2 regions of the Veillonella montpellierensis genome follow, and region 2 is predicted to be linked to the other one. Evidence: a T-box and tRNA genes for the amino acid it is inferred to sense, from the RefSeq annotation. Region 2 holds a T-box; the other holds one or more tRNA genes.

Region 1 (15,431 bases), on a different contig from region 2:
GGCGTTTTACCATTTCGTGATGGCACAGGATTGACCGTTTGTGCATCTGCTAATAATTGATTCAATGTACCTGTAGCAACACGTCGATACTGTTGTTCGGATACAAATTTCAGCATATCTGCTAACCGATGAATACGCTGTTTCGTCAATGCAGATGCAAATAGAATGGGTGCGTATTGTAAAAAACCTAGTTCATCATAAATATCTTCTATATAGCGAATTGTTGTTTTACTATCTTTTTCTACCAAATCCCATTTATTAACAACAATAATCATGCCCTTTCCAGCTTCATGCGCATAACCAGCAATTTTTTTATCTTGCTCTGTAACTCCATCAACGCCATCAATCACAAGCACAACTATATCAGCCCTATCTACAGAGCGCAAGGAACGTACAATACTGTAGCGCTCTACGGCTTCTTCTATTTTTGATTTTCTCCGCATGCCAGCTGTATCAATCAATACAAACTTCTGTCCTTCATGCATCCAATGGGTGTCGATAGAATCTCGTGTAGTACCTGCTACATCACTAACAATCACCCGCTCCTGTCCCAATAGAGCATTCGTTAAGGACGACTTTCCTACATTAGGACGCCCAATTAACGCCACATGAATTGTGTCTTCTTCATCTTGCTCATTAGTCCCATCAGGAAAGTAACTAACTACCTGATCTAGTAAATCTCCTAAATTCATTAAATTTTTAGCAGAAATACCAATAGGATCGCCAACACCCAGATTATAGAATTCATAAATATTCGGTTCTTGGTTGATACTATCAATTTTATTGACCACGAGTATCACCGGTTTGCCACTAGTACGCAAAATAGTAGCCACTTCTTCATCTGCATGTACAATGCCTTGTTTACCATCTACAACAAACAAAATTACATCTGCTTCTTCTATGGCTAACTCGGCTTGCAAGCGCATCATTTTAGGAATCACATGGCTATCTTCATTAATGAATTCAATGCCCCCTGTATCAATCATCGTGAATTCACGATTTAACCATTCCCCATCAAAATAAATTCTGTCACGAGTGACACCAGGAATGTCTTCTACTATAGAAATGCGTTTATTTACGATAGCGTTAAATAGTGTAGACTTTCCCACATTAGGTCTCCCTACTACTGCCACTAAAGGTTTTGCCATATATTCATCACCTCTGTCCTTGTCATATTAATTCATTATATATTTTACCATACAATGACTGGTTACACTAATAATAAAAGGCTACAGCAATACGTACCGAAGTACATACTGTGTAGCCTTATATAATTTACCGATCAACTGAATGGTAAGATCAAATTATTCAGCTTCTTCAGCAACTTCTTTAGATTCCATTAATTCAGTTAATGCCAATCCTAATTTCTTAGCATCTTTATCTAAAGAAATAATTTTAACTTCTATATCTTGACCACGAGTCAAGTAATCTTCTACTTTAGCATTTCGTTGTTTAGTGATTTGTGAAATGTGTAATAAACCTTGAATGTCATCATTAACAGCTACAAATGCACCGTAAGCAACTAAGCGAACTACTTTACCTGTAATAACATCGCCTACATGCAATGTTTCTTCCGCTACATCCCAAGGAGATTTGCTTAATGCTTTTAATGATAAGGATAATTTGTTAGTTTCTGGTTCAAACGATTGTAATTTCACTTCAATTTCTTGACCTACAGTTAACACATCTTCAACTTTTTTAATTTTTTGCCAAGAAATATCGGAAATGTGAAGTAATCCTTCAATGCCACCAATATCAACAAATGCACCATATGGCATAATCTTACGAACAATACCTTTGTAAGTTTCGCCAACAGTAATATTTTTCAAAGCTTCTTCTAATTTAGCTTGTCGTTCTACTTCAAGTACAGCTCGACGAGAAAGAACTAAACGATTTTTCTTTTCATCGATTTCTAATACTTTCGCTTCAAATTCAGTATTTACTAAGCTGTCAAGCGATTTAACAAAATGTACATCACCTTGGCTCAATGGGATAAAACCACGTAAAGATTTAACAGTAACCACTAAACCTGCAGGAATAGCGTCGATACCTTTACATACGATTGGTTCATCTTTTTCTTGTGCTTCGATGACATATTGCCAATCTTCGTCTTTAGCCAAACGAGTAATAGAAAGATATACAGGATTATCTTCTTTAATATGGTTCATAATAACAGCTTTAATTTCATCGCCATCATGAAGAACATCTTTAGCAGATGCAGGTGCAGGATATGCAATTTCAGATTTATTCAAAACTGCTTCTGTCTTTAAACCAAAAATAGATACATAAGCACGTTCATCTTCAATCTGTACAACTGTACCTTCAACTACGCAACCTTTTTTTAGATCCTCTGCTTTCGCAGACTCAGCTGCTAATAATTCTTCAAATTCTTTCATTGTCTTAATGACCTCCTTAATTATCCAGTCAGGAGTTGATGCTCCGGCTGTGACCCCTACTGTCTGTGTGTCTTTAAACCACGCCAGTTGTAATTCAGTAGCGGTTTCTATGTGATATGTAGTACAGCCAACATCGCGACAGACCTCTGCAAGTCTAGTCGTGTTGCCCGAGTTTTTACCACCTATCACAATCATAAGGTCCACCTCTTTAGCAAGTGCTACTGCTGAACTTTGTCGTTCCTGTGTAGCCGTGCATATAGTTTTGAAAACCTTAAGATTTTTAGACTTAGTCTCTAATATGTCTATTATACTTTGAAATTTAAATTGTGAAAAGGTGGTTTGTACAACAACTCCCATTTTTTCCACGATTGGTAGATTTTTGGCGTTTTCTTCCGTTTCAACGATTATAGCTTTGTTTCCAGACCATAAGTTAATACTTTTGACCTCAGGATGGTCTTTTTCACCCAAAATCACCAACGTCATACCTTCTTCAACAACGGAAGCTGCGTCACGTTGTGCTTTTTTCACGTGAGGACACGTTGCATCGATCACATCGAGGCCTCGACATTTTGCTTCTTCATACACAGCAGGTCCCACTCCATGAGATCGAATAATAACGGTCCCTTCTGGAATATCCTGCAACGTATCAACGCTCCCCACCCCTTTATCAGCTAATTTCCCCACTACTTGAGGATTATGAATAATCGGGCCCAAGGTATAACTTTCTCTATCACTATCAGCTGCTTCTAGAGCCATTTGCACTGCTCGTTTAACGCCAAAGCAAAAGCCACAATTCTCTGCTATTTTAATTTCCATATAGCATAACCTTTCTACTGTATTTTACTATTGTGCATGATGTAGCACTATTATGTGTTATAGTATGCCTAATAATTCCCTTATATATTTAGATATATACTGTAATCTGCTAGCACACATCACTCTACATAAACTATTCTAATTTCTAGTATAGTTCTTTCCTATTCAATGATACTCTACTCCCACTAACTGAAAACACAGGAGTTAAAAAGTCTAACATTTACTATTCAATACTAACCTAGTTTTACCAATACTCTTATGATGAATAGAAATGCTTCTAATCGTACTGATTATTGTACATACGGTTATAACATAAATCCACTGCGATATGGTGTATGTTCATAACGTCCGCTTTCATAATCATCTATCATCCGCTGAATAGCACTTTTTACCGTCTCATTAACGGCCTTTATATTTTCAGCTGTTGCTTTATCTTTACGTACAGGAATCAAATCGCCAATAATAATAGCCACACCATGTCGTTGTATATCATAGGTTCCTATCGTAGCAATCGGTACAATGCCAACACCTGTACGTAGTGCTATAGATGCAGCACCATCATGAAACCTGCCTAATTTACCAGGTTTTTGTCTAGATCCTTCAGCAAAAATTCCCAACACTTCTTTATGTTTCAATAACCCCATCGCATGACGTATAGCAATTTTATCAACTGTACCTCGATGCACAGGAAATGCGCCTAACCAAGTACAAAAAAATCGTGAAATGGGATTAACGAATAGTTCCGCCTTAGCCATAAAATGTGCATGACGCGGAATGGCATACCCTAATACAGGCGGATCAAAATTGCTCAAATGATTCGGAACAACGATAACAGGGCCCTCTTTAGGGAACTCATCACGACCATAGACTTTTGTTTTATAATACCAACCAAACACAATGCTAAATGCACTGCGCCATAAAAAATTACCAAATTTATTCATCTTTGATTCGCTCCTGTACTAATGATAAAATACGCTTCACCGTTTCATCAAAAGACAAATGACTAGAATCTACCACGATTGCATCGTCTACACACATCAATGGAGATTCATCACGATGTTTATCCATATAATCTCGTTTTTCTACGCTTTCTTTTATCGTCTCTAATGACACGGACTGATCCACTGCATGCACTTCTATCCAGCGACGTGTAGCCCTTGTTTCTACAGAAGCGGTTAAATATATTTTTAATTCTGCCTGAGGTAACACAATAGATCCTATATCGCGTCCATCCAAAATAACACCACCAGAGCGTGCCATAAATCGTTGGCGTTCCACTAAATATTGGCGAACACCTTTATAAGAAGCTACTGTGGACACTGTATCATTAATCTCTTGTGTTCTAATTAAAGGCGTAATGTCAACACCTTTCACTTCAATCCGAAATGTATCGTCCACTGGTTTCATAATCAACTGTAATTCTGGCAACAAGGCCTCTACGGCAGCTTGATTAGATGGATCAACGCCTGCATCTAATACAGCCCATGTAACGGCACGATACATAGCGCCTGTATCAATATATAAATAATGTAGTTTCTTAGCTACTTCTTTGGAAACACTGCTTTTACCAGCTCCTGCTGGTCCATCAATAGCAATGCTGATTTTTGGATGTTCCACTGCATACGTCCTTTCTTTCTAAAAATAGCAATCTACTAATCGTGTTATAAGTATGTGTAATCAACAGTTTCTCTGTCCTACCTATATGATGCACTAGTGTGTACTTTTTAAAAAAGCACATCCTACATCATGAAAGTTTCTCATACGCTGAACATAGTTAGTTCTCACATTGCATCCCCATGCGTAATATGCATAGCTGCTACATAGGCGGTAGAAAAAGCGGCTTGTAAATTATAACCGCCTGTGAAAGCATCAATATCGAGTACTTCACCAGCACCATACAATCCTGTGACCAACTTAGACTCCATCGTCTTAGGATTAAACTCTTTTAAGGATAAACCACCTGCCGTTACAATAGCTTCCTCAATGGGACGCATCTTTTTAAAGGTAATTCGCATATGCTGTAACACATGAACTAAAGTCAACCGCTCTTCTTTTGTGATTTGATTAATGAACTTACGTTCATCTAGTCCTGCTAACGATATGACAATAGGGATTAAATGACTTGGCAATATATCTTTCATACCATTTACCAATTGTTTCTTTGAATATAGGGAAAAATCTTTTTGTAGTCGTTTATCCAATACATCTGCTGAAAGAGCTGGTTTTAAATTAATCTCCAAGTAGATGGGCTGTATGTGTTTTTTATCTAATTTACCAATTGTATGGCTCAATGACAATATAATAGGACCCGTAACGCCAAAATGAGTAAACATCATTTCTCCAAATTGTTTGGCTTGTACTTTACCTTTTCCTATGACAGATACTTCCACATTGCGAAGACTAAGTCCCATAACAGTGCGAACCCATGGTTCTTCTATCTCAATGGGTACTAATGATGGTCGTAACGGTGTTACGCTATGCCCTACAGCATTAGCCATAGCATATCCATCTCCCGTAGAACCTGTTAGCGGATAGGATTTTCCACCCGTCGCTATAATCACCGCATCACAGTAATATGTGTCACGCTCTGTTATAACGCCTACTACCCTATTATTTTCTACTTTAATAGACGTAGCCCGTTCTCCCAAATGCACATGAGCACCATATTGTCGCAACACTTTCATAAACATATTGCGCACTTCAATAGCAGAATCGCTAACGGGAAACACGCGGCCACCCCGTTCAACTTTCGTTACTAAGCCCCAACTATGCAATAAATCCAATAAATCTTGATTTGTAAATCGCTCATAAGCACCATGTAAAAATTTACCATTACCTGGCGTATGTTTTATAAATTCACTCATAGGAGCGGCATTCGTAATATTGCAACGGCCTTTTCCTGTGATTCCCATTTTCATGCCCACTTTATTCATTTTTTCTATCACATGAACGAGTGCACCTTCACGGGCAGCAATAGCCGCCGCCATTAAACCTGCAGCGCCACCACCAATTACAACGACACGTTTCATAGGTCTAACACCGTTCCATTCTGTTTTAATAAGCGCACTTCCGTGTCTGTCAATTCTCTAAAAGATCCACGTTTCACGCCAGATAAGGTCAAGCCTGCATACATGGTCCTTTTTAAATTATGTATCTTATAGCCAAAATGCTCAAACATACGACGAACTTGTCGATTACGTCCCTCATGAATGGTAATCAAAATTTCTGTTATATTCCGCCGTGCATCATAGCCCATATCTATCACAACCGCCGGCGATGTCATGCCTTCTTCTAAAGGAATACCTTGACTTAACATCAATATATGCTCATCTGTCATAGGCCCTTTAACTTTAACTTCATATGTTTTTTCTACTCCTTTCGACGGATGTGTTAACTCTTGCGCTAACTGTCCATCATTAGTAAGAAGTAATAATCCCTCTGTATTATAATCCAGTCGCCCGATTGGATAAATCCGAAAACGACATCCTTTCATATAATCCATAACAGTCGTGCGCCCTTCTGGGTCACCAACAGAAGTAATAACACCTTTCGGTTTATTAAATAAATAATATACAAATGGTTCTGTAGCTAATAATTTACCATCTACTTTCACACGATCACGGGCGGGATTAATTTTCACACCCAATTCAGTTATATACTTACCATTAACTTGAACGTGGCCTTCTTTAATCAATTCTTCCGCTTTCCGTCTAGAAGCGATGCCACAACTAGCAATAAATTTTTGTAATCGTTCCATGTCGATCCATAATCCTTTCAAATTCTATGTATCCTTTGTATGTTTAGTTACAATCTCAGCCATTTCTTCTTGTAAATCATCTAATGAAGAAATTCCCACACTGCGCAGGAATTCATCTGTAGTGCCATATAATATAGGTCGCCCTATTGTATCTTTGTGTCCCAACTCTGCTATAAGTTGTCGTGATACCAATTGTTTAATCACTTTTTCACTATTTACTCCGCGAATTTCTTCAATATCTGCTTTTGTAACAGGTTGCTTAAATGCTACAATCGCTAACGTTTCAACAGCTGCTGATGATAAGGTATCTTCTTTCTTTCTAATTTTATTAATGTATTTGTGACATGCACTGGCACTAATTAGTTCCACTCCTGCTCCAGATATTCTAATTCTAAGCCCTCGATCAGCTGCTATTAGCTCCTCAGATAACACTTGCACTTTCTCTTTTATATCATCTAAAGAACAAGAAAATATATCTGCTAACATTTCTAATGATATAGGCTTAGCTGCCGAAAACAATACGCCTTCTATATAAGCACTTCTAATTTCTTCGTCTTTCATCATGGTGCTCATTATCTAACTCCTTATCATCTACTGCTCGAATGAATATACTATCTTGGTCTTTCTCATCACTATACAGTGTTATATAGTGCTGCCTAAGTAACTCTAATATGGCTAAAAACATAGTAACCATTTCACTACGTGAATTGACCTCTTGTAAAAGTATAGAAAATAGTATCTCTTCTTCTTGTTGAACTCGCATCCTAACTAATTGCATCATTTCATCAAGGCTTAACGCTTCTTTTTCTACGCGCACTTTGGGAGAGGTCTCTACCACCTCTGGTTTTCTTGTATACGCCGCCGTAAACAATTCGTATAAATGTGCTAGTTCTAATCGATACACTTTGTCTTTGCCAATAACACTTACTTCTTCAGGACGCGTAAAAGAATAGCCATATCTGTCACTTTTATCGATTAATAAAGCCGTTAATTCCTTAATATGCTTAAATTCAACTAATCGTGATACTAATTCATCTCGAGGGTCCTCTTCTTCACAAGTAGTGACTAGTTTAGGTAATAACATGCGCGATTTAATTTGTAATAAAGTGGACGCCATAACAAGAAATTCACTACTATAGTCAATGTCAAAGTGATTCCAATTATCTAAGTACGATATATACTGAGATGTAATTTCTACGATAGGAATATCACAAATTTCAATTTTATGTTTTTCAATGAGGTGTAACAATAATTCTAACGGGCCTTCAAAAACATCTAATTTATAACTATAATCACTCATACGCTCCTACGCCAACTCATATATCACATATATTCTATACATTCTATCTAATTATAAAGTAATTTACTAGAAAACTCTAGTAGTATAAATAATGCTCCCCATATTGTTTTTTTTTATTTCATCTGCTATCTTTAAATATAGTGAAAATATATATCAAATCTCTACACAATATTTCTGTTTTAGTTATGAAAGAAAGGCGTCCTATTATGTCGAACATATTAAGGCAACTGCGTCATAACCCATTATTCGGGTATGGAGTTATCGGTATTATTATTTACTGTATATTAACAATCATTTATACTCCTATCACACTAGGGTTAGACGTAGAAGATATTACTATTCTAGCCGTACCAACTATTGTAGGCTTGTTTTTATTTCAATATTTTCTTGGTCACACACTGTTACATCGTTCCTTTATAGGTCATGGAATTGTGGCTATTCTTTGGGCTGTTACGTTTCCTGTTCTCTTTCATTGGTCCTATATTAAGCCCTTGTATTTTTATGAATTTGCCAATGATTTTCTCTTTGGCTTAGTTCTCTTTATTGGTATGTTTTTATTACAATATATTTTCACTATTCCTCAACGCTATCCGCGTATCATTGCCGCTATATTTGCAATTATCAGTCTTATATTATCAGAAATTCCTTTACTTCAAATTGGCTATTACGTGTCTACTTGGCATTGCTTAACACCTGCCAGTTTAATGGCCCTATATATGACCAACCCTGAAGAAGCCTGGGGATTCTTAAAAAATACAGCAGGTATATTAGGTTTAGTTGGCATCGGTATATTCCAAATCGTCTACCTTCTATTCTTATACTGGTGTCATAAACAAGTGATACACATTGTCGATTTACACACCACACGACCTATCCGTACTGCGATAGCAACTATTCTCAGTGTACTATTTATTATTTGCGCCCCTATCTTCCTATTCCCTAACACATGCATTATTTCTAATTGGGGTCAAGTAATCGATTATGTAAAACAAATGCAACAATATAACACGAACCATCATCAGATTTTTGATTCATTCCAATTAAGCACTAAAACCACTGCTGCACAAACAGTGCCTGGCACAGTCATTCTAGTCATCGGCGAATCTGGTTCTCGTGATTATATGAAAGTCTATAATCCAAACTTCCCTTACGAAGATACACCTTGGCAAAGTGAAATGAATCATAATCCTAATTTTACATTTTTTGACAAAGCTTACTCATCATATCCTCAAACAGTACCAAGTTTAGAAAGAGCATTAACTGAACGCAACCAATACGATGATAAACCATTCTTAGAATCTGTTAGCATTTTAGATGTGGCTAAAAAAGCTGGTTACACTACAACCTGGTTTAGCAACCAAGGTGTATACGGCGAATATGATACGGCTATTTCATTAATTGCTAAAACATCGGATACTGCAAAATGGGCTCATGAATCCTATGCTTTTTCTGATCGCTATGATGGTTATTTATTACCTTTATTAAAGGAAGTAGATCCTACTAAAAATAACTTTATTGTAATTCATATTATGGGCAGTCATATTTACTATAACGATCGCTATCCATCAGAATTTAGCAAATGGAAAAAAGGGCCTGTCCCAGAAGGCTTAGAAGCCTATGCTAATAGCCAATTATATACAGACTGGTTATTACAAAGTATCTATACTTATGCACAAAACAATTTGAATCTACAAGCGATGATTTATTTTTCTGATCATGGTGAAAGTGTAGATAAATCCCATAATCCAGATAATTTCGACTTTACAATGGTACGGATTCCATTCTGGATGTATTTATCTCCAGCTTATCGAGCAAACTATCCGAATACAATCGCTGCATTGAATGCACATCAACATGAATATTTCACAAATGATTTGCTCTATGATGCCTTGGTAGGTATATTACATGCTCCAAGTGATCATTATGATAAAACACGAGATTTTTCAGATCCATCATATCGATTTAATCTATATAATCTAACTACCTTATTGGGAACACAACCATTAACTAATGATCCTAATTAACTAACAATTCCATTACATGTAAAGTTCACTAAAAAGATAAAATGCCGATGGAGCTAGATATTTCCTAGTTCTATCGGCATTTAAAACAACACGTTTTGTCCTATAACTCTAACTCACATTCAGCGAATCGTATAATAAAAAGCGTATACCCTATCGTACATAGGAAACACCCTATGTACAAGGTATACGCTTTTTATAGTATATACTGTGAATAAATAGATAGTAACTGATACGCTATTACACCAATGGTAAGCGAAGGTGTACAACAGTTGTCACTTTTTGAGGACTTAATTTATCTACATTTTTCTTAAAGCCTAATGCATTATACAATTCTACCGCACTTTCCATACTAGGCAAGCTATCAAGTAACAATTCTTTGTAGCCTAACTCTTTAGCTTCTTCCACGACAATCTTAGCCAAACTCATGCCTAATCCTGTTCTTCTAAACTCTGGTCGTACAAATAAACGTTTCATTTCAGCATGCGCTGCATCAATTTTTCGAATCGCTACGCAACCAGCAGGCTTTCCATCCATATAAGCGATATAGAGTCGTTCTCTTTCAGATTTATACTTATCACCTAGATCATTGAATTCTTTACTATCACACCCTACGCCTAGGGATCGAACATATTCTGTAAACAATTGCTTGGTTTCTTCTAAATGTTCATGACCATCACGTAATTCAAAATTCATACATATGCCTCCTATCACACCATTCCCCATATGTACAATTATATATGGAGCCATATTAATAATAGAATCTATTACTAAATTCATCATACCATATAATTAAATAAATCTATAATATAATATTTCTCCATTTCTACTATAAACTCCTGCTTTACAAAGAATATTTATAATAGTTTTTCAATTTCTTTTTCTGTAAACACATGAATTCCTTCATCTTTTAGTGCTTCTGTTAACAGACCATCACCAACGATTAAGGTATGTGTGAAAGTACCATCATAAATAAAACCGCATCCACAACTTGGGCTATTCGCTTTCAAAAGTGCTACTTTGCAGCCATATTGTTTAGCTAATTGTACCGACTGATAGACGCCTCTTTGAAATTCTCTAGTGACTACTACCCCCTTACGAGTAATAACATCTCTACCCCTTCTCTCAGCTGGCGTTCTAGGTGTAGGCAATCCGCCCATCACTTCAGGACAACAAGGTATCAATGTATATCGCTGTTGCAATAACTCTATATAGGAAATCCGATTATCCTTTCCATCATAACGGCAAGCAATACCATATAGACACGCGCTAATAAGTAAGGGTTCTTTCATAATGATGCCTTTCTAGTCTATTAACTACACTGATACTCTACAATTACAATAGATTAGCAGTTAGCCCTATAATCACTTTTTGTATATAATGCACATTGAGCTACTTTACTATTCTAGTATACAACTAATTATTGCTACTATCACAGCAGCAATCGATTATTTTGTATGTTAAAAAAATTCCACCAATGTAATAATGATAAAAAAATAGACTAACCTTTGTTAGTCTATACATGGTGCCGAGGACCGGAATCGAACCGGTACGATTGTCTCCAATCGACGGATTTTAAGTCCGTTGCGTCTGCCTGTTCCGCCACCCCGGCATGGGTATTGAGCGGTATAGTTTTTATTTGAATGTGGAGGCGGCACCCAGAATCGAACTGGGGAATAAAGGTTTTGCAGACCTCTGCCTTACCGCTTGGCTATGCCGCCACATTATTGGAGCGGGAAACGAGATTCGAACTCGCGACCCCCGCCTTGGCAAGGCGGTGCTCTACCACTGAGCTATTCCCGCATATACATGGTGCCTCAGGACAGAATCGAACTGTCGACACACGGATTTTCAGTCCGTTGCTCTACCGACTGAGCTACCGAGGCAACTTGGCGACCCCGATCAGATTTGAACTGACGATCTTCGCCGTGACAGGGCGACATGTTAACCGCTACACCACGGGGCCACTTACTTATTACCGCCTAGCTGTCAGCTAAGTGGTACTCTGTAAGTATATATGGTTTAAGGTGTTTTGTCAACAAAATTTTTAATGTTTTTTTTCTCCTCTCCTAGCACACTATTTTCTGAATGACCTGGTAAAATGCAAAGTCTATCATCCCAATTCAGCACACGTTGTAGTGTAGTTTTCAGTTCTTTTTGATTTCCATTGTAATTATCAAAATTACCTATCTGATTACGAAATATGGTATCCCCTGTGAATAAGTATCCTTCGATTTCAATCATCACAGATCCTGCACTATGTCCAGGTGTTTCATGTATAAAAAAATGAAACGGTCCTATGACTAACTCTCCCTTATCAAGCTCCTTACAAGCCGTAGTAATCAATTTTTTATACGCTGATGGGCGCCGTCTAATCACGTGCAACAATTCATGATCGCGCTTATGCAAATAGGCCGGAATCTGATAATACCCACATATATCATCTAATGCGGCTATATGATCACAATGTCCATGTGTTAATAACACTGCTAGTGGTGTCGTATCGCCTACCATTGCTTTAATCTGTTCCCCATGAAAGCCAGGATCAATAATAATCGATACAGATCCTTTTTTGAGTACATAACAATTCGCTTTATATAGTCCTAATGGACGTTTCACAATAGAAATGATAGAAATCACCTCTCATCAATATTTCTACCCACAAACCAATCATATGCTTTCCCCTAATGAAAGTCATCGATGATGGCAAACAATCATCATTGAAGGCAGCCCATTAATGACGTCGTTTCCAAACCACTTTATACCGTTGTGTCCGCGTTTTCGTAAAATATCCTTCCCAAAATGTAGGGTGAAACATAACAAAAAATGTAAATAATTCTAAACGCCCTAGGAGCATATCAACAATGCCTATGCATTTAGCGACACCTGACAAACTTTCAAAGGAATCGGTAGGCCCAAACTCGCCAAAGGCAAGACCCACATTACCTAATAGTCCGGCTACGCATTGAATAGACTCACCTACAGAAATCCCCGTAGCCGTCATGCCCAATATAGATAATGCAAATACCCATAAATAAAGAAAAAAGAATTGATGGGTCATAGCCAACCACTTTTCGGGCATGGGCTTACCATTTACACGAATCGTTTGGACCATATCCGGATGGATTGCTTTTCGCAAATACAGAATGCCACTTTTAAAGAGGAGTATAATGCGAATAATTTTCATGCCCCCCGTTGTGGAGCCACTACAACCGCCAAAAAATGTAGACAACAATAACATAGTTTGCGCTAACGGTGGCCACTTATCATAATCAACTACGGCAAAACCAGATCCCGTTTGCATCGATATGAGTGTAAAAACCGAGTCATTCACAGCGCGGAATAAAGTACTATTCGTTTGAAAATATACTGATATAAATATAACGGAAATGCTCAACGATAAAATAAGAAGATACATTTTATACTCAAAGTCATTCCAAACCGCCTTAACTCCTTTTTTCAAAACACTATAGTAAACGGTAAAATTACCTCCAGCTAACACCATAAATATGATGAAAATATAGCGAACTAGATAATTATCGGTATATAAAAATGCACCATTTTGATTGGGGGCAAATCCCCCTGTTGATACTAATGACATGGCTAAATTAACCGCATCAAATGCACTCAAACCTGCTAACATCAGTAATATGGCACAAATAACTGAGAAAAATACGTAAATGCTCCATAATTTACCAGCCATCGACTGAATGCGCGGCAACACCACACCAGGTCGTGGCACAGACGCTTCTGCATTAAATAGATGTGCCGAGTCAGCTCCTAAATTTTTCAAAAATGCTAATACAAGGACAATAATCCCCATGCCCCCCATCCAATGGAGAAGACTTCGCCACAACACAAATGTTTTTGGTAGGTCATCAACATTGCTAATAATACTGGCACCTGTAGCTGTAATGCCCGATACAGATTCAAATAATGCATTCACTCCTGTATCGATAATGCCACTAAGCAGAAATGGAAGAGCGCCCAGCAACGAGGTTATGACCCATGTGGCTCCTACCACTAAAAAACCATCTCGCAAACTAAACGCTTTCGATGATATACCATAATAATATAAACAACCACCGATACAACCAGCCAAAACAGCAGTTATTAAAAATGATAGATACGGTACTTCAAATATGATACTATACCCGAAAGGAATCAGGAGTAATGCGGAAAATATCAATATTAAGTAACCTAACAATTTCATAACAATTTGAATACGCATAATGATTCTCACTTAATTTATTGCAAATATTTCAATAATTTATTGACGAATTCTGGTAATGTAAAAATAATAATATGATCCCCTTCAAAAACAACAGTAGCCCCTGTAGGAACAATCGTTTTATTGTCACGCACAATAGCTCCTACCAAGCCTTTGCCTGGCAATTTCACATCTTTTAATGCTTTTCCTACGACGGGAGACGTAGGACTAATTTTAATTTCCACTGCCTCTGCCTTAGCACCTTCAAACGTGGATATACTAATCAATCCTTCTCCTTTACGAACAAATCGAAGAATTTCTCCAGATGTTAATAATCGTGGTGAGAACACAACATCAATTCCTACTTGCTCCATAAGAGTAATATATTCAGGTCGTCCTACACGAACTAGTGTTTTAGGAATTCCTAAATGCTTTCCTAATAAGGCCACTAATAAATTTAATTTATCATCATTGGTTAAACAAATCATGACATCGCAGTCTGAAATTTCTTCTGCTACGAGCAAGTCCGCATCCGTGCCATCGCCACAGATGACCATAGCATCCGTCACTTCCATTGCTAACTGTTCACATCGAGCCATATCTTTTTCAATGACTTTAACTTTATAGCCCGCTTTCTCTAACAGTTTTGTTAAATTTCTCCCTATCAAGCTAGCGCCTACAATACATACACGATTGACTAAGGTGCGCGACTCTACAAATAAGGTGCTTTCTAATTCTTCAATGCCTTCTGTGGAACCTAAGAAAAAGACACTATCATTAGGATATAGGCAACTTTCTCCGTGAGGAATAATCATCTCTCCTCCACGCAAGATACCTACCACCAGTACACTCCCAGGAAATTGAATATTTTTTAATGGTTCACCTAAAATAGGCAAGTCATCGCGTACTTTAAATTCCATAAGACGTACAG
Region 2 (15,431 bases):
TTAGATCCAACGGTAAAATCAGTATCCTTACCATTATTATTATGTAAAGAAGACAATGTAGTAGGTAACCATGCTGCTAGCGCCGGACAAATTGATCAAAGTAAATTATTTTATTTGATGAGTCGTGGTTTTAGTGAAAATGAAGCAAAACATATTATTGTTGAGTCTATGATTCGACCTGTTATTGATCGTATCGGAGATAAACTAATTGAAGAAGCAGCATTAGAAGCTGTACGTAAGAAGATATAAGAAGATATAAGAAGGGGTAGTATGAATTCGATTGCAGACGCATATAAAGATTTTCCCATTTTAAAAAGAAAACATAATGGAAAGCCCATAATTTATTTGGATAGTGGTGCAACAGCACAAATTCCACAACCTGTGATGGATGCCTTAATCGAACATATGTCGATGCATAACGGGAATCCTCATCGTGGCTCTCACATATTAGCAGTGGAAGCTTCCGAAGCCTATGAGAATGCACGAAACCGCGTACAACAATTTATTAATGCTAAACACCGTGAAGAAATTATATTTACTCGCAATAGCACAGAAAGCATGAATCTTATTGCTCATAGTTATGGCGTAAATAATTTAACAAAAGGTGATAAAATCGTCATCACTATAGCAGAACATCATGCGAATCTAGTAACTTGGCAATACGTAGCACATCAGACTGGTGCAACATTAGAATATATGTATTTAGATGAATCTGGTCATCTAGCTGATGGAGAAATTAATAAAATTGATAGTCACACTAAAATTGTTGCCTTTGCTCACGTAAGTAATGTATTAGGCATGGAATTTCCTTATAGAGATTTAATAAAACGTGCCCATGAAGTAGGCGCTGTTGTTGTTCTTGATGGTGCTCAATCAACGCCACATATGAAAATTGATGTACAAAATTTAGATTGTGACTTTTTTGTATTCTCTGGACATAAAATGTGTGCCTCTCAAGGGATTGGTGTTTTATATGGAAAACGCCATTTATTAGAAACGATGCCACCATTTTTGTTAGGTGGGGATATGATTGAATATGTAAAAGAACAATCGACTACATTCAATGAATTACCCTATAAATTTGAAGCTGGTACGCCCAATGCCCATGGGGCAGTAACATTACATGCGGCTATCGATTACTTAGAAAGTTTTGGTATGGATACAATCGAGGCGTATGAAGAATCATTAGTAGCCTATGTATTACCTAAAATGTTAGAAATACCGCATATTAATGTATTAGGCTCAAAAAATCCTAAAGAAAAACATGGCGTTATTGCCTTTACAGTTGATGATGTACATCCTCATGATGTAGCTACTATTATGGATAGTTTTGGCATTGCTATTCGTTCTGGTCATCACTGTGCACAACCATTAGGGGCCTTTTATCATATACCTGCTTCTAGTCGACTTAGTATGTATATTTATACTAGGAAAGAAGATTTAGATGCCTTTTTATTAGCCTTGACTAAAGTTAGATCTACTATGGGATTTAAGGATTAGGAGTTATGCCATATGGAAATGGATCAATTATATACTGAATTAATTTTGGAACATAATCAAGATAAACGTAATAAGCACGCATTAAATGAATTTACCGTATCCGAACATGGTCATAACCCAAGTTGTGGTGATGATTTGACATTACAAGTCAAAATAGAAGATGGCATGATAAAAGATGCCGCTTATACAGGCTCTGGATGTGCTATTAGCCAAGCTTCCGCCTCTATGATGATTGATATTATTAAAGGTAAATCCGTAGAAGAAGCATTGCGTTTAGTTGAGTTATTCTTAGGAATGATAAAAAAAGACGTAACTGATGATGAAAAATTAGAAGAATTAGAAGATGCAATTGCATTAAAAAATATTTCTAATATGCCTGCCAGGGTTAAATGTGCTGTACTTGCATGGCATACATTAAAAGAAGCATTGATAAAATAATAAGGGGATAAAGCATTATCAAAAAATGTGACTTTCATACAATAGAGAAAAGTTAAGGCTATTCGTTCGACTTTTCTCTATTTTTATAATATACATAAAAAAGATTCAAAATAATATGCACCATTCTCGCTGACTATCTAATAAACGGGAGATAGAAGATTATTTTCATTGGTATTTTATAACCATTAAGAATACGAATATCACTCCATGTATGTAATCAAATTGGCGAAATATAGTAATAGATTTCTATGAAATTATGATATGGATAAAAAATAGTACCTTTCTGTATTGATACAGAGAGGTACTATTTTTAGAGCAGTATATCATATATGATAAAATAAATTTTTACAGGTTTATTGCTTAATAAATAAAAATATAGTTATAATGCATCCATTTCTTTCAGCAAAGCAACAATTTTACTCGCACAATTTTTACCTTTACAAGAACCAGTCATAGCACGTGTTTGTTCTTTAATTTGTGGAATTGATGTGCAGCCATTATGAATGGCTTCTTTTAATGTTTTACGACTAATACTCCGACAAGTACAAACTTTTGTATACTTGTCTAAAATACTGTCTGGAATAGTTTGTGTTTCAAAATCCATTATAGTCTCCTATATTACATTAAATAAATACTTATTATTCTAATTTTCTTCCTTATTTCTATCATACAATTAAGTACATCTAGTATAGATAAGGTGGGTGATGTTTGTATAAGAAATTTCCCCTCACAAAGAGTAATCTATACGAAAACTAAAAAATCTAAAAATATACGATTGTAGATTAAATAATTAGAGTCTGCTTTCATATACATCTAAGAACTCACTATGGTGTATTATTTGAATCATATTCCTCACTGTCTTTTATTTGATAGGGAAGTACATTAGCTTCTTTTAGTAACGCTACAATCTTAGCGGCACAATATTTACCTTTACACATTCCTAACGTAGCACCAGTTTGTGATTGAATTTGTTTCATTGTACATGCGCCTTGATTGATAGCTTTTTTTATCGTATACGTAGTGATGCCACGACAAGTGCATATTTTAGTATGAGTATCTCTAAGACAGTAATTTATAGTTGTAGTAGATTTCATAATATTTCTTTCATATTTTTTATTATTTCTAAATTTATCTATATATAGTGTATCATAGTTATTACTTAGAGTCTATGCTAACCCAATTAAAACCAGTATAATAGTAACATCATATAAATTAGGAGGATACCATGAGTAGAATGAAAAAAATAGATACAGCAAATGATAATCGTATCATCTATTTAGCTGGAGGATGCTTTTGGGGTGTAGAAGCATATATACAACGTATATATGGTGTTATAGAAACCGAGGTTGGCTATGCAAATGGCATAACTAATCATCCTACGTATGAGGAAGTTTGCACAGATACAACGGGATTTGCAGAAACTGTAAAGGTAATCTATAACCCATCCCATATTAGTTTATATCGTTTATTACATTATTACTTTCGAATTATTGATCCCACTAGTATAAATCGACAAGGTAATGATATAGGAAGTCAATATAGAACAGGTATTTATTATATAGATCAAAAGGATGTTGATACAATTACAGCCATGTGTTCACATATAAGTTCTCTATATAAAGATCCTATTGTTGTCGAAGTGGCTCCCCTAGAAAACTTTTATAAGGCAGAAGACTATCATCAATCATACTTGGCAGCAAACCCTCATGGCTATTGCCATATTCCACAAACTATTATGAATGAACCATTGATTATCAAAGATGAATATACATGTCCTGATATAACTACACTGAAAGACACTTTACCTAATTGGTCCTATTATGTAACACAAGAAAATGGAACCGAACCACCATTTTCTAGTGAATATTATCAAAATATGTTACCAGGCATCTATGTAGATATTACAACAGGAGAACCTCTATTTTCTTCAAATGATAAATTTGATAGTCATTGTGGCTGGCCTAGTTTTTCTAAAAGCATTAGTAATGATGTAGTTATTTATTCACGTGATACATCACATAACATGGTTCGTACAGAAGTAAAAAGCAGAGTAGGTAATGCACATTTAGGTCATGTATTTGATGATGGTCCCTCTGAATTAGGTGGTAAACGATATTGTATTAATGGGGCTGCTTTACGATTTATTCCTTTGGATAAGTTAGAAGAAGAAGGCTATGGTTATTTATTACCTTTATTTACTAGTAAGGAGTAAGGACATGAAGTTAGTTGTATTTGATTTAGATGGCACATTAACTGATTCCGCAGAGGGCATAAAGAACTCTATAAAATCAGCTCTAGAAAGTGGAGATTTACCAATTCCTACTAATGACATTTTAAATTTATTTATTGGACCTCCTATTGTCGATTCATTTAAAGAGCATTGTCATATGGATGATACAGAAGCACATATATATTATCAAGCATTTAGAAAACGATATGTATCAATTGGAAAATTTGAAAATAAAGTGTATCAAGATATTCCTTATGTGTTATCTACCTTACGAAAGAAAAATTATATACTGGCTGTTGCAACGGCTAAGCCAGAAGAACAAGCCAGAGAAATATTAGAACATTTTCAATTAGCATCATATTTTCATGTGATTAAAGGTGCTAATTATAACACAGGTATTATTCGAAAAGATGGAATTTTGCATGCAGCATTAGAGGCCTCATATCAGTTATTACCATCTAATTGTAATTATACCGTTCAATATATGGTTGGTGATCGTATGTATGATATGCATGCAGCTAAAGAATACGACTGCAAAGGGATTGGTGTATTATATGGATATGGTACATTAGAAGAATTAAAAAAAGCAAATGCTACATATCTATGTGATACACCGTTAGATGTATTAGATGTTATTTTGAAAAATGATTACACCTAAAATAAAAAAAGACAGTAGATGAAATAATCTACTGTCTTTTTTTATTTTGCTTTGTAATGGCTTTAAATACTTTCGTACCGGTTGACTTTAATTTTGTCCCTGTTTGTTTAATTTGAATGCGTGTGCGATTAACTCGTCCTAATGCAGTTAATGTAGTACGACGACGAGGCTTCATATCTCGTTCTGAACCGAAATCAGCTCGACGAATGCTAGTAGCTTTTACTTTTTCTGCATGAAATGCACGTTTTAATTCTTTCATTAATAGCGTAGCAGGTACGGTGTTATTAAATTCATAAATATCTACTGCTACATACCCTAATTCTGGATAGGTATGAAGACAAACGTGAAAATGAGGTGCAATAGCAATCAATACAATTTCATCATCCATTACTTGACAACTTATTTCATCAATATGTTGATTAGCAACTTCCATAGCGGTAGCTAAGCTCTCTTGTAATAAAATAGGAGATGATACGGATTCGCCTAAACAGGCATAAAAATCAATCAATAAGTGCTGTCCTAATGCTTCTGACACGGATATATCATCCTTTCAAATAGATTTTATAATTATAATAATTGACATATCGTAACATACTTTAATTATATAAACTATATACATAGTATATTGGTACTCATTATCATACCATATATTGGGTAAAAGTAAAATATATAGTCTTAAGATTGTATAGAGTTGACATTTATTACTAAGTTACCTATACTTTAAATATAAAAGACAAAAAGTCAAAAATAGTTTTTTCTAAGGTTAGGTGATAGATATGAGTATTTTGGCAGATAAAATTGAACAATTTATACTCGATAAAATAACAGAAGATCCTGAACAAAATATATTACGACGCAATGAATTGGCTGATAAATTAGAATGTGCTCCTTCACAGATTAGTTATGTATTGAGCACTCGATTTTCTAATGAAAAAGGATTTATTGTAGAATCAAGACGTGGCTTAGGAGGGTATATTCGTATTACTCGTATTCCTATTGAACTTGACAAAAACCTTCCTGCACCTATGAATAACCAGGAAGTGTATCAACAAGATTTACAAACACAATTATACCAGGAACGACTTATTGAAATAGATGATATTGATAAAGAATTATATACATTGATACAATCAAAAGGTATGACGCATCGAGAAGCAATGCTTATGCATGACGCATTTACTAGTCTTATTGAAACAACGCGTTCTGATCGAAGAAATCAAGCAGTACGTGCATTATACAAAACAATGCTTTCTACTTTACAGGAGGTTGTGTAAGGCCATATGGCAAAATTAGGAAAGAAAAAGACTGTATTCTTTTGTAATGAATGTGGTGCAGAAAGTCCTAAATGGATGGGGCGATGCCCACAATGTGGACAGTGGAATACACTAGTGGAAGAAGTAATGTATGATACGCCACTAAAAAGTCAAAAAAATTCTACTGTAAGCGAATCTAATAATAAACCTACACCGATCAATACAATTGAAGTAACGGATATAAAACGTATTTCAACAACGCTCATAGAAGTAGATCGCGTACTAGGTGGTGGCATTGTACCAGGCTCACTTATATTACTCGGAGGAGATCCAGGTATTGGAAAATCTACTTTATTATTACAAGTGTCTGCACATATAGCCTCCACGAAAGGTATTGTTCTATATGCTTCTGGAGAGGAGTCGCAGCTACAATTAAAGGTACGTGCTGAGCGGCTAGGAATTAATAATACTACGTTACATGTATTAGCGGATATTAATTTAGACTATATTTTATCACAAGCACTAGTGGTGCACCCAGCCTGCATTATTATTGACTCTATTCAAACTATGTTTTGCGATACCATTGATGCAGCACCTGGAAGCGTTAGCCAAGTGCGCGAATGCACCGCACGATTACTACGATTTGCTAAGGAAGAGAATATACCTATTATCATCATTGGTCATGTAACCAAAGATGGTAATATTGCAGGGCCACGCATGTTAGAACATATGGTGGATGTAGTTCTTTATTTTGAAGGCGAGCGCTCTTATCAATTTAGAATTTTACGGTCTATAAAAAATCGTTTTGGGTCTACCTCTGAAACAGGTATTTTTGCCATGAAAGAATCAGGTCTTGAAGAACTAAAAGATCCATCCATTTCTTTATTAGCCGAACGATCTGACGAAGAAAATGGCTCTGCAGTTATGATCTATTTAGAGGGTCTTAGGCCTTTATTAGTAGAGGTACAAAGTTTAGTAGTAGCTACTGCATTTGGAATGCCTCGTCGCACTTCTATCGGCTATGATTTAAATCGTCTCATTGTACTACTAGCTGTATTAGAAAAACGGTGTGGCTGTACACTCAGTAATAAAGACGTATATGTCAATGTTATTGGCGGTCTTAAAGTAAATGAACCTGCCTGTGATTTATCAATTGCTGTTGCTATCGTATCCAATTTAAAAAATCGTTCAGTTCCATCAGATATGATTATTTTAGGTGAAGTTGGACTAACTGGTAATGTAAGAAGCATTCCTCGCATTGAACAACGCATAGGGGAAGCAAAAAAATTAGGATTTAAACGATTCATTATACCGAATGGTAATATGGCACAAGTAACAGATACTTCTAGCATTGCCATTCGTGGCGTAAAAACGATTCAAGAAGCAATGCACTTAGTATTTACTTCATAGAATATAATATAAATATAGTATCCATGAAAGGAGGTGAGCTTATGTTATTCAACTTATTACGATATGTAATTGCCATTTTAATTGGAATTATGGGATTTATGGTTGTTGATAGTGTTATGCCTATGTTATCACCTATAATTGCTATGAAATTTCTAAATTTTGGCATTTTAGGCGTTTCTGCCGTTAAAATTATCGCTATCGTATTAGGCGGTGTTATTGGAGGTATTATCGGCTATATAGTTTCAGCTTCTATTTTATTACAAGGTTTACATATATCGAAAATATTAGAGCGAATCTTATCACGTATTCCTAGTAAAGATCTTATTGCCGGCGCCATTGGATTATTATTTGGACTTATTATTGCTAACTTAATTGGTGTCGCTTTTTATCGTGTTCCATTTGTAGGGCCTTATATACCTATAGTGCTAAGCGCTATTTTAGGATATTTAGGTGTAAAATTAATGGTACAAAAAGGGCCGACTCTATATTCAACATGGATTGAAAACAAAAATGCCCACAAAACAAGAGAACTTACAGTAACAGATGAATTACTGAAAGGTAGTGCAAAAAAACGATTTACTGCACAAACAGTAGCAAAACTAATAGATACATCTGTTATCATTGATGGACGCATTAAAGAATTATGTAAGACTGGATTTATAGAAGGTCCATTAGTAATTCCTGTATTTGTTTTAGAAGAATTGCAACTGATTGCTGATTCATCAGATTCTCTAAAGCGCACAAGAGGACGTCGCGGGTTAGATATGCTTCGAGAAATGCAGGAATTAAATATCATAGATATTATAATCATTAATGATGATTATCCAGAAATTCAGGAAGTAGATACCAAATTAATGCGTCTTGCCTTAGATAAACACTTAAAATTATTGACAACGGATTTTAACTTGAATAAAGTGGCTAGTCTACAAGGAATACACGTATTAAACCTAAATGAACTAGCTAATGCAATGAAATCAAGCTTAGTATCTGGTGAATGGATTCGCGTTGATATTATTAAGGCTGGAAAAGAAGATAATCAAGGCATTGCTTATTTAGATGACGGAACTATGATTGTCATTGAAGATGGTGGTCCCTATATTCATCAGAGCATCGATGTAATGGTAACCTCTATCTTACAAACTAATGCGGGAAAAATGATATTTGCTCGTGTTGATGGACAAAAAGATAGTAATAATTAAATATGAAGGATAATTATGATAAGTTGTATTCTATTAGCGGCAGGGTCAGCCCGCCGTATGAAAGCAAAAGAGAATAAAGTGTTTCTTTCCTTGGGGCCTTTATCAGTATTACAATGGGACTTATTTCATCTGTTAGATGTAGATGATATAGCACAAGTAATTATTGTCGGGGCTACTCATGAGTTAGATCGGTTAAAACGTGAGTCACATAATTTTCAAAATTATGTAACTCATACATTACATCGAAAAGTTCCTTACATAATAGAGTATGTTGCAGGTGGAACAGAACGTCAAGATTCAGTACGAGCAGGGCTTTCCAAAGTAATGGATACTACTGATATCGTTCTTGTCCATGATGGTGCAAGACCAGTTGCAAAGGCAAAATTATTTAATGATGTTGCTATATCTGCCAAACAACATGGTGCTGCTGTAGCAGCTATTCCTGCTATTGATACAATTAAACGGGTCGATGAAAAAGGATTTATACAAGAAACATTAAATCGAAACGAATTATATCATATGCAAACACCACAAGGATTTAAAAAAGATCTGTTTAAAAAAGCTCATCAAAATGCCAAAATACATAACTATGTAGGAACAGATGACGTATCATTAATTGAATTATTGGGAGCACCTGTTAAAGTCATTACAGGTGATTACCGTAATGTTAAATTAACGACTCCCAATGATATCCCTGTTATAAAAAGTCATTTAGGTATTTTTGAAAGTGAGGAAAACTCTATGATGCGAGTTGGATTCGGCTATGACATACATCGTTTTAAAAAAGGGCGTCCCTGTATATTGGGAGGTGTTTTGATTGATTCTCCAATAGGACCAGACGGTCATTCTGATGCTGATGTTCTTATCCATGCATTAATGGATGCTTTATTAGGTGCTGCTGGTTTACGTGATATTGGTTATTATTTCCCACCCAATGATGAAACCTTTAAAGATATTTCTAGTATGAAACTACTAAAAAAAGTAATTTCTTTATTGAAAGAACATAGCTTTCAAGCTTATAATATAGATATTATGGTAATTGCAGAAGCGCCAAAGTTGAAACCACATATTGAGGCCATGAAACTGAATATACACACTATAATGAATATTCCAGTAGATCGAATCAGTATCAAAGCAACTACCAATGAGCAACTTGGTGCTATTGGTCGTCACGAAGGAATTGCTGCGCAAGCAGTAGTTTCTATTTACGAAATAAAATAACAAGGAGAGATTATTATAATGAGTACAATGAAAGTTCGTTTTGCTCCCAGCCCTACAGGCCCTTTTCATATCGGAGGAGCTCGTTCTGCCTTATTTAACTGGCTTTTAGCTAGAAAAGAACAAGGTACTTTCCTCGTCCGCATCGAAGATACAGATTTAGCACGTTCCAGTAAAGAAAGTGAAGAAAATATTAAAGCTGCTTTGCGTTGGCTAGGAATGGATTGGAATGAAGGAATTGACGTAGGGGGTGATGCTGGACCTTATCGTCAAACAGAACGATTAGATATCTACAAAAACGTTGTAGACCGTCTACTAGCTGAAGGAAAAGCATATTATTGTTACTGTACACAAGAAGAATTAGATGCAGAACGTACTAAACAAATGAACAAGGGGGAAACTCCTAAATATAATGGTCATTGTCATCAATTAACAGAAGAACAAATTGAAACGTATAAAAAAGAAGGCCGTAAACCTACTATTCGCTTACGAGTACCATTAAATGAAACTTATGTTGTAGAGGATATGGTACGTGGTAACGTATCCTTTGAATCTAATGGCATTGGAGATTTTGTCATTGTAAAATCAGATGGCATGCCTGTATATAATTTTGCCGTTGTAGTAGATGACCATACAATGGGAATCACACATGTTATTCGTGCAGAAGAACACTTGTCAAATACACCACGTCAAATTGCTATCTATAAAGCATTAGGCTGGTCTATACCTAAATTTGGACATATTTCATTAATTTTAGGCAAAGATTATAAAAAAATGTCTAAGCGTCATGGTGCAACCTCAGTAGATCAGTATCGTCAATTAGGATATTTACCAGATGCACTCATAAATTTTTTAGCACTATTAGGATGGTCACCAGAAGGAGAACAAGAATTATTCACCAAAGATGAATTGATACAGGCTTTTTCTATGGATCATGTAGCCAAAAATCCTGCGGTATTCGATATTGATAAATTAAACTGGATTAACTTTAACTATATGAAAAAACTTACTAATAACGAATTGTTAGAGTTGTGCTTGCCACATTTACAACAAGCTGGCTATGCGCCTAGTACACTAACAGAAGAGCAACGAGATTGGTTTACAATGTTATGTGCTACTGTGCGTGATCATATTAGTTTTGGTGCACAAATTGTCGAACACGTCGCTCTTTTCTTTGCTAATACAGTAACACTTGAAAAAGAGCACAAAGATGAGTTACTAGCTGTACTAGCAGAAGAAAGTGCAAATACAGTATTAACTAGTTTTCATGATAAATTATCCGCCATGGAAATTCTATCACCAGATGAAGTTAAAGCAGCTATTAAAGCAGTTATGAAAGAAACAAAACTAAAAGGTAAATTTGTATTTATGCCAATTCGCGTCGCATTAACTGGACAAATGCATGGACCTGATTTAAATAATATCATCACATTACTAGGCAAAGACACATGTCTAAATCGTTTGACCCATGTTAGCGATTTATTAAACTAGCAATAGGTATCCATAAAAATAGTGCATCTTACATATAAGGTGCATTATTTTTATTTATGTAGAAATAGCTCATTATTGTATACACTATTGATTTTTCTCTGAAAAGAAATCATGGGGAAGATTTTCTCTAGTCTATAAAATGAATATAAGCACCTACTGCATTTATAAAAGTATACAGCATCTCCAATATGGCGAAACTAATTAGAAGCTTAGTAAAAAAGAGCGCCCTATGACATCTAAAGTAACTAAGGATTTAAATTTATATAGACATAGCGATTAACATACATACACTGCCAATGAATCGACATAAAATCGAAATAATTTGACAACTCATATCTATCAATATATAATTATTGTATATTGATAGACATAAAGGCTATGATTGAAAGAAGTACTTTAAAACTAACGTTTGAGCGAGAACTGATGGTGAGAGGGTTTACGGATAGATAAAGGAAATGCCTTCAGGAGCTGACATTCCGATATGTAGGATTGTACGGTATCGTCCGTTATGCGTTTGAGTGATTGTGTACTACAATTAACAGAGTGGAACCGCGGGCCATCGTCTCTGTATGAGATGATAGGTCTTTTTTTATGTATAGATACGTTAAGAAATTGGAGGCATCGGTAACGATGAGAGATATTACTGTATTTAATACCATGACAAGAAGTAAAGAGTTATTTAAACCTGTTCATGAGGGAGAGGCAAAAATTTATGTCTGTGGCGTAACACCATATAACCACCCTCACATTGGTAATGCTCGCCCCTTTGTTACATGGGATGTGATTAGAAGATATTTAACGCATGTAGGTTATAAAGTTACATTGGTGCAAAATTTTACCGATATTGATGACAAAATTATTAATACATCGAATGGAGAAGGCGTAGCTTGGAGTGTAATTGCCAATCGTTATATTGATAGTTATTTTGATGTAATGGACGCACTTCATGTAAAACGAGCTGACATATATCCACGTGTATCAGAACATATGGAAGATATTATTACTATGATTAAATCATTAATTGACAATGGCTATGCTTATGAACTAGATGGTGATGTATATTACAGTGTAGAAAAATTTGAAAACTACGGAAATTTATCTGGTCGCACATTAGAAGATATGCAAGCTGGTGCCCGTATTGACGTTGATGATAGAAAACATAATCCTATGGATTTTGCACTTTGGAAAAGTGCTAAACCGGGCGAGCCCTCTTGGACAAGTCCTTGGGGCGAAGGACGACCTGGCTGGCATATTGAATGTTCTGCTATGAGTAAAAAATACTTAGGTGAAGAATTTGATTTCCATGGTGGTGGTAGTGACCTTATTTTCCCACATCATGAAAATGAAATTGCTCAATCAGAAGGCTGTTCTCATCATCATCCATCAGTTCGTTATTGGTTACACAATGGATTTATTACAATTAATCAGGAAAAAATGAGTAAATCCTTAAATAATTTTTTCCTAGTTAAAGATATATTAGAACAGTACACACCTGATGTGTTACGATATTTCTTATTAAGTACCCATTATAGAAGTCCTTTGGATTTCAGTGATGAACGACTAGACGAAGCTATTAAATCCTTAGAACGATTTACTACGGCTATTGAAAATGTACTGTATCTAGAATCTTGCCCTGAAGGACCATGTGCTGAAGAAGCAGCTACATTGTTAGATAAAGCTAACGATTATAAAGAGGAATTTGAAAAAGCTATGTGCGATGACTTTAATACAGCACTTGCCAGTTCTTCTATGTTTGGCTTAGCCAAAGAAATTAATATTTATTACCAAATTGTACAAAGCAGTAACGGAACTGTATGTAAAGAAACATTAGCTACTGTAAAAGAAATTTTTAAATTCATGACAGATATCATTGGTATCTTATCATCTGCATGGAATGGAGCTAAAAACAGTAATAGTGCTAAAGAATATGATGAACTAATGAATGTTATCTTGCATATACGCCAAACATGTAGAGAGAAAAAACAATGGGAGTTAGCCGATACAATTCGCGATAGCTTGTCAGATATAGGCATTACTATTGAAGATTCTCCACAAGGAGCACGGTGGAAAAAACGTGAAATTTAAACAGTATCAATTTTTACGGCAAGAAGCAATTAAACGCCTAAAAGCAAAAGAAATACGTAGTGCGTATGAAAAAATATCACTCCCTATTGATATAGCTAAAACTTTAGATCCTATTATGTTAGCCTATATTGGCGATGCAGTATATTCCATGTATGTACGAGTAGAATTATGTAGCATTTCTATTAGCAAAGTACAAATTTTACATGCATTAGTTACTGATTTTATTAACGCCAAAGCACAAGCTACATCATTTGTAACTATTTCTAATTTATTAAACGAATCTGAAGCACTCATAGCTAGACGTGCTAGGAATAGTCATGTTAATGTACCCAAGAGCAGTAGCGTTCAAGAGTATAGAGCTAGTACTGCATTTGAGGCTATATTAGGTTTTCTATACATTACAAAACAAAAAGAACGGCTCAATTCATTCATGGATACAGCATTTTCCATTACATTAGAAACGCTGTAGTTAGAGAGGAGATAGGTGTGGACAATTATATTGTAGGAAAAAATGCTATACGAGAAGCATTGCGTGCCAATCGTTCTATACAACGTATATTAATTGATGACAGCAAAGATTCTTCTGCTTTTAGAGATATACTAGGCTTAGCTAGAGAACAAGGTGTGGAAATTAGAACAATTAAAGCTAAACACCTTCAAAAATATGCTGATACTATCCCCCATCAAGGAATTGTGGCGCTCGTTAGTAGTATCAAATTTCAAGATTTAGGCGATATATTACAGCGTTTCTCTAAAAGTACAGCACCACTACTAATTTTGACAGATGGTATTGAAGATCCTCACAATATGGGAGCCATTATTCGTACAGCTGAATGTGTTGGTGCCACAGCGGTACTAATTCCTAAGCGACATAATGCACCTATCAATGCTACGGTTGCCAAAACATCGGCTGGTGCCATTGAATCTATCCCTCTCATACAAGTAGGCAATGTGGTACAAACCATTACCATGTTAAAAAAGCAAGGCTTTTGGGTGATGGGGGCTCATATGGATGGAGATAAAACTTTATATGAAGCCGATATGACAGTACCTACTGTACTAGTTATAGGCAATGAGGGAAAAGGAATTAGTCGTCTTGTTAAAGAATCCTGTGATTTTCTAATTAGAATTCCCATGAATGGTGTTATTAACTCTCTAAATGCATCAGTGGCTGCTGCAGTTCTTATGTATGAAGCGTTGCGCCAGAGGTTAGTATGAATAAGGATATTTTAATTATAGATGGATATAATGTCATTTTTTCCTGGATAGACTTACAATCACTAGCCAATGAATCATTGGAGCATGCACGTCTACAATTACGTGATATATTACTAAATTATGGAAAGTATAAAGGTTACTTTATCATATTAGTGTACGACGGACAATATGCTCATACAATGCCTAAAGAAGAATATATTACAGATGATTTTATTGAAGTATATACTTCACCGGGATTAACAGCAGACTCGTATATTGAAAAGAAAGTATTTGATGAAAAAGGGCAATATAAACATATTTATGTAGTAACCTCAGACGGAGCTGAACAAACGCAAATCTTAGGTTCCGGAGGATTACGTATTCCTGCTCGCGAATTATGGAGAATGGTTCAACTTTCAAAAGAAGAAGAACGGAACCATTATAAAAATGACCATACAAGAGATGCTATACAAATCAAACGTAATGAACTAGGATCTTTACTAGATACTTCCATATCAGAAAAATTAGAAAAAATACGTCGTGGATTAAAATAATCTATTGCAGTTTGATTTTTATGATGTGTATCTATCATTATTGGTTACTCTTTTTTAGATACGAATCATATGTTGCAGAATACTATATATATTTCATAGACCTTATCTATACAGATACTTCGTAGAGATATTTTTATGTATTTGATAGAAAGTTGCAGAATTAATAACTATCAAGTATAATGGTATGTATATTTGTTT

The links. A T-box is a leader RNA that pairs with one kind of tRNA and senses whether it is charged. The one in region 2 lies ahead of cysS (cysteine--tRNA ligase), so its partner is inferred to be a tRNA-Cys.
Region 1: it has a tRNA-Cys gene. The T-box ahead of cysS (cysteine--tRNA ligase) is inferred to sense a tRNA for this amino acid. The anticodon was not compared.

The regions. Positions count from the first base shown of each region.
Region 1 is NZ_CAMUMS010000009.1:32,958-48,388, reverse strand. Features, by position in the region: gene der (ribosome biogenesis GTPase Der) at 1-1,148, opposite strand, end outside; gene P6940_RS05875 (bifunctional 4-hydroxy-3-methylbut-2-enyl diphosphate reductase/30S ribosomal protein S1) at 1,305-3,212, opposite strand; gene P6940_RS05870 (lysophospholipid acyltransferase family protein) at 3,518-4,153, opposite strand; gene cmk ((d)CMP kinase) at 4,146-4,829, opposite strand; gene P6940_RS05860 (NAD(P)/FAD-dependent oxidoreductase) at 4,994-6,241, opposite strand; gene P6940_RS05855 (pseudouridine synthase) at 6,238-6,969, opposite strand; gene scpB (SMC-Scp complex subunit ScpB) at 6,994-7,542, opposite strand; gene P6940_RS05845 (segregation and condensation protein A) at 7,511-8,269, opposite strand; gene P6940_RS05840 (phosphoethanolamine transferase) at 8,476-10,293, shown strand; gene P6940_RS05835 (GNAT family N-acetyltransferase) at 10,531-10,986, opposite strand; gene P6940_RS05830 (DUF523 domain-containing protein) at 11,148-11,582, opposite strand; tRNA gene P6940_RS05825 (tRNA-Leu) at 11,814-11,902, opposite strand; tRNA gene P6940_RS05820 (tRNA-Cys) at 11,937-12,011, opposite strand; tRNA gene P6940_RS05815 (tRNA-Gly) at 12,019-12,093, opposite strand; tRNA gene P6940_RS05810 (tRNA-Phe) at 12,101-12,176, opposite strand; tRNA gene P6940_RS05805 (tRNA-Asp) at 12,181-12,256, opposite strand; gene P6940_RS05800 (MBL fold metallo-hydrolase) at 12,313-12,909, opposite strand; gene P6940_RS05795 (TrkH family potassium uptake protein) at 13,025-14,521, opposite strand; gene trkA (Trk system potassium transporter TrkA) at 14,539-15,431, opposite strand, start outside.
Region 2 is NZ_CAMUMS010000003.1:44,617-60,047, reverse strand. Features, by position in the region: gene P6940_RS02270 (SufB/SufD family protein) at 1-249, shown strand, start outside; gene P6940_RS02265 (SufS family cysteine desulfurase) at 271-1,500, shown strand; gene sufU (Fe-S cluster assembly sulfur transfer protein SufU) at 1,513-1,938, shown strand; gene P6940_RS02255 ((2Fe-2S)-binding protein) at 2,318-2,542, opposite strand; gene P6940_RS02250 ((2Fe-2S)-binding protein) at 2,763-3,032, opposite strand; gene msrB (peptide-methionine (R)-S-oxide reductase MsrB) at 3,164-4,150, shown strand; gene P6940_RS02240 (HAD hydrolase-like protein) at 4,155-4,826, shown strand; gene P6940_RS02235 (S-adenosylmethionine decarboxylase family protein) at 4,855-5,361, opposite strand; gene P6940_RS02230 (CtsR family transcriptional regulator) at 5,603-6,100, shown strand; gene radA (DNA repair protein RadA) at 6,107-7,489, shown strand; gene P6940_RS02220 (PIN/TRAM domain-containing protein) at 7,531-8,688, shown strand; gene ispD (2-C-methyl-D-erythritol 4-phosphate cytidylyltransferase) at 8,704-9,909, shown strand; gene gltX (glutamate--tRNA ligase) at 9,928-11,397, shown strand; T-box leader at 11,767-11,967, shown strand; gene cysS (cysteine--tRNA ligase) at 12,028-13,482, shown strand; gene P6940_RS02200 (Mini-ribonuclease 3) at 13,472-13,951, shown strand; gene rlmB (23S rRNA (guanosine(2251)-2'-O)-methyltransferase RlmB) at 13,969-14,700, shown strand; gene P6940_RS02190 (NYN domain-containing protein) at 14,697-15,233, shown strand.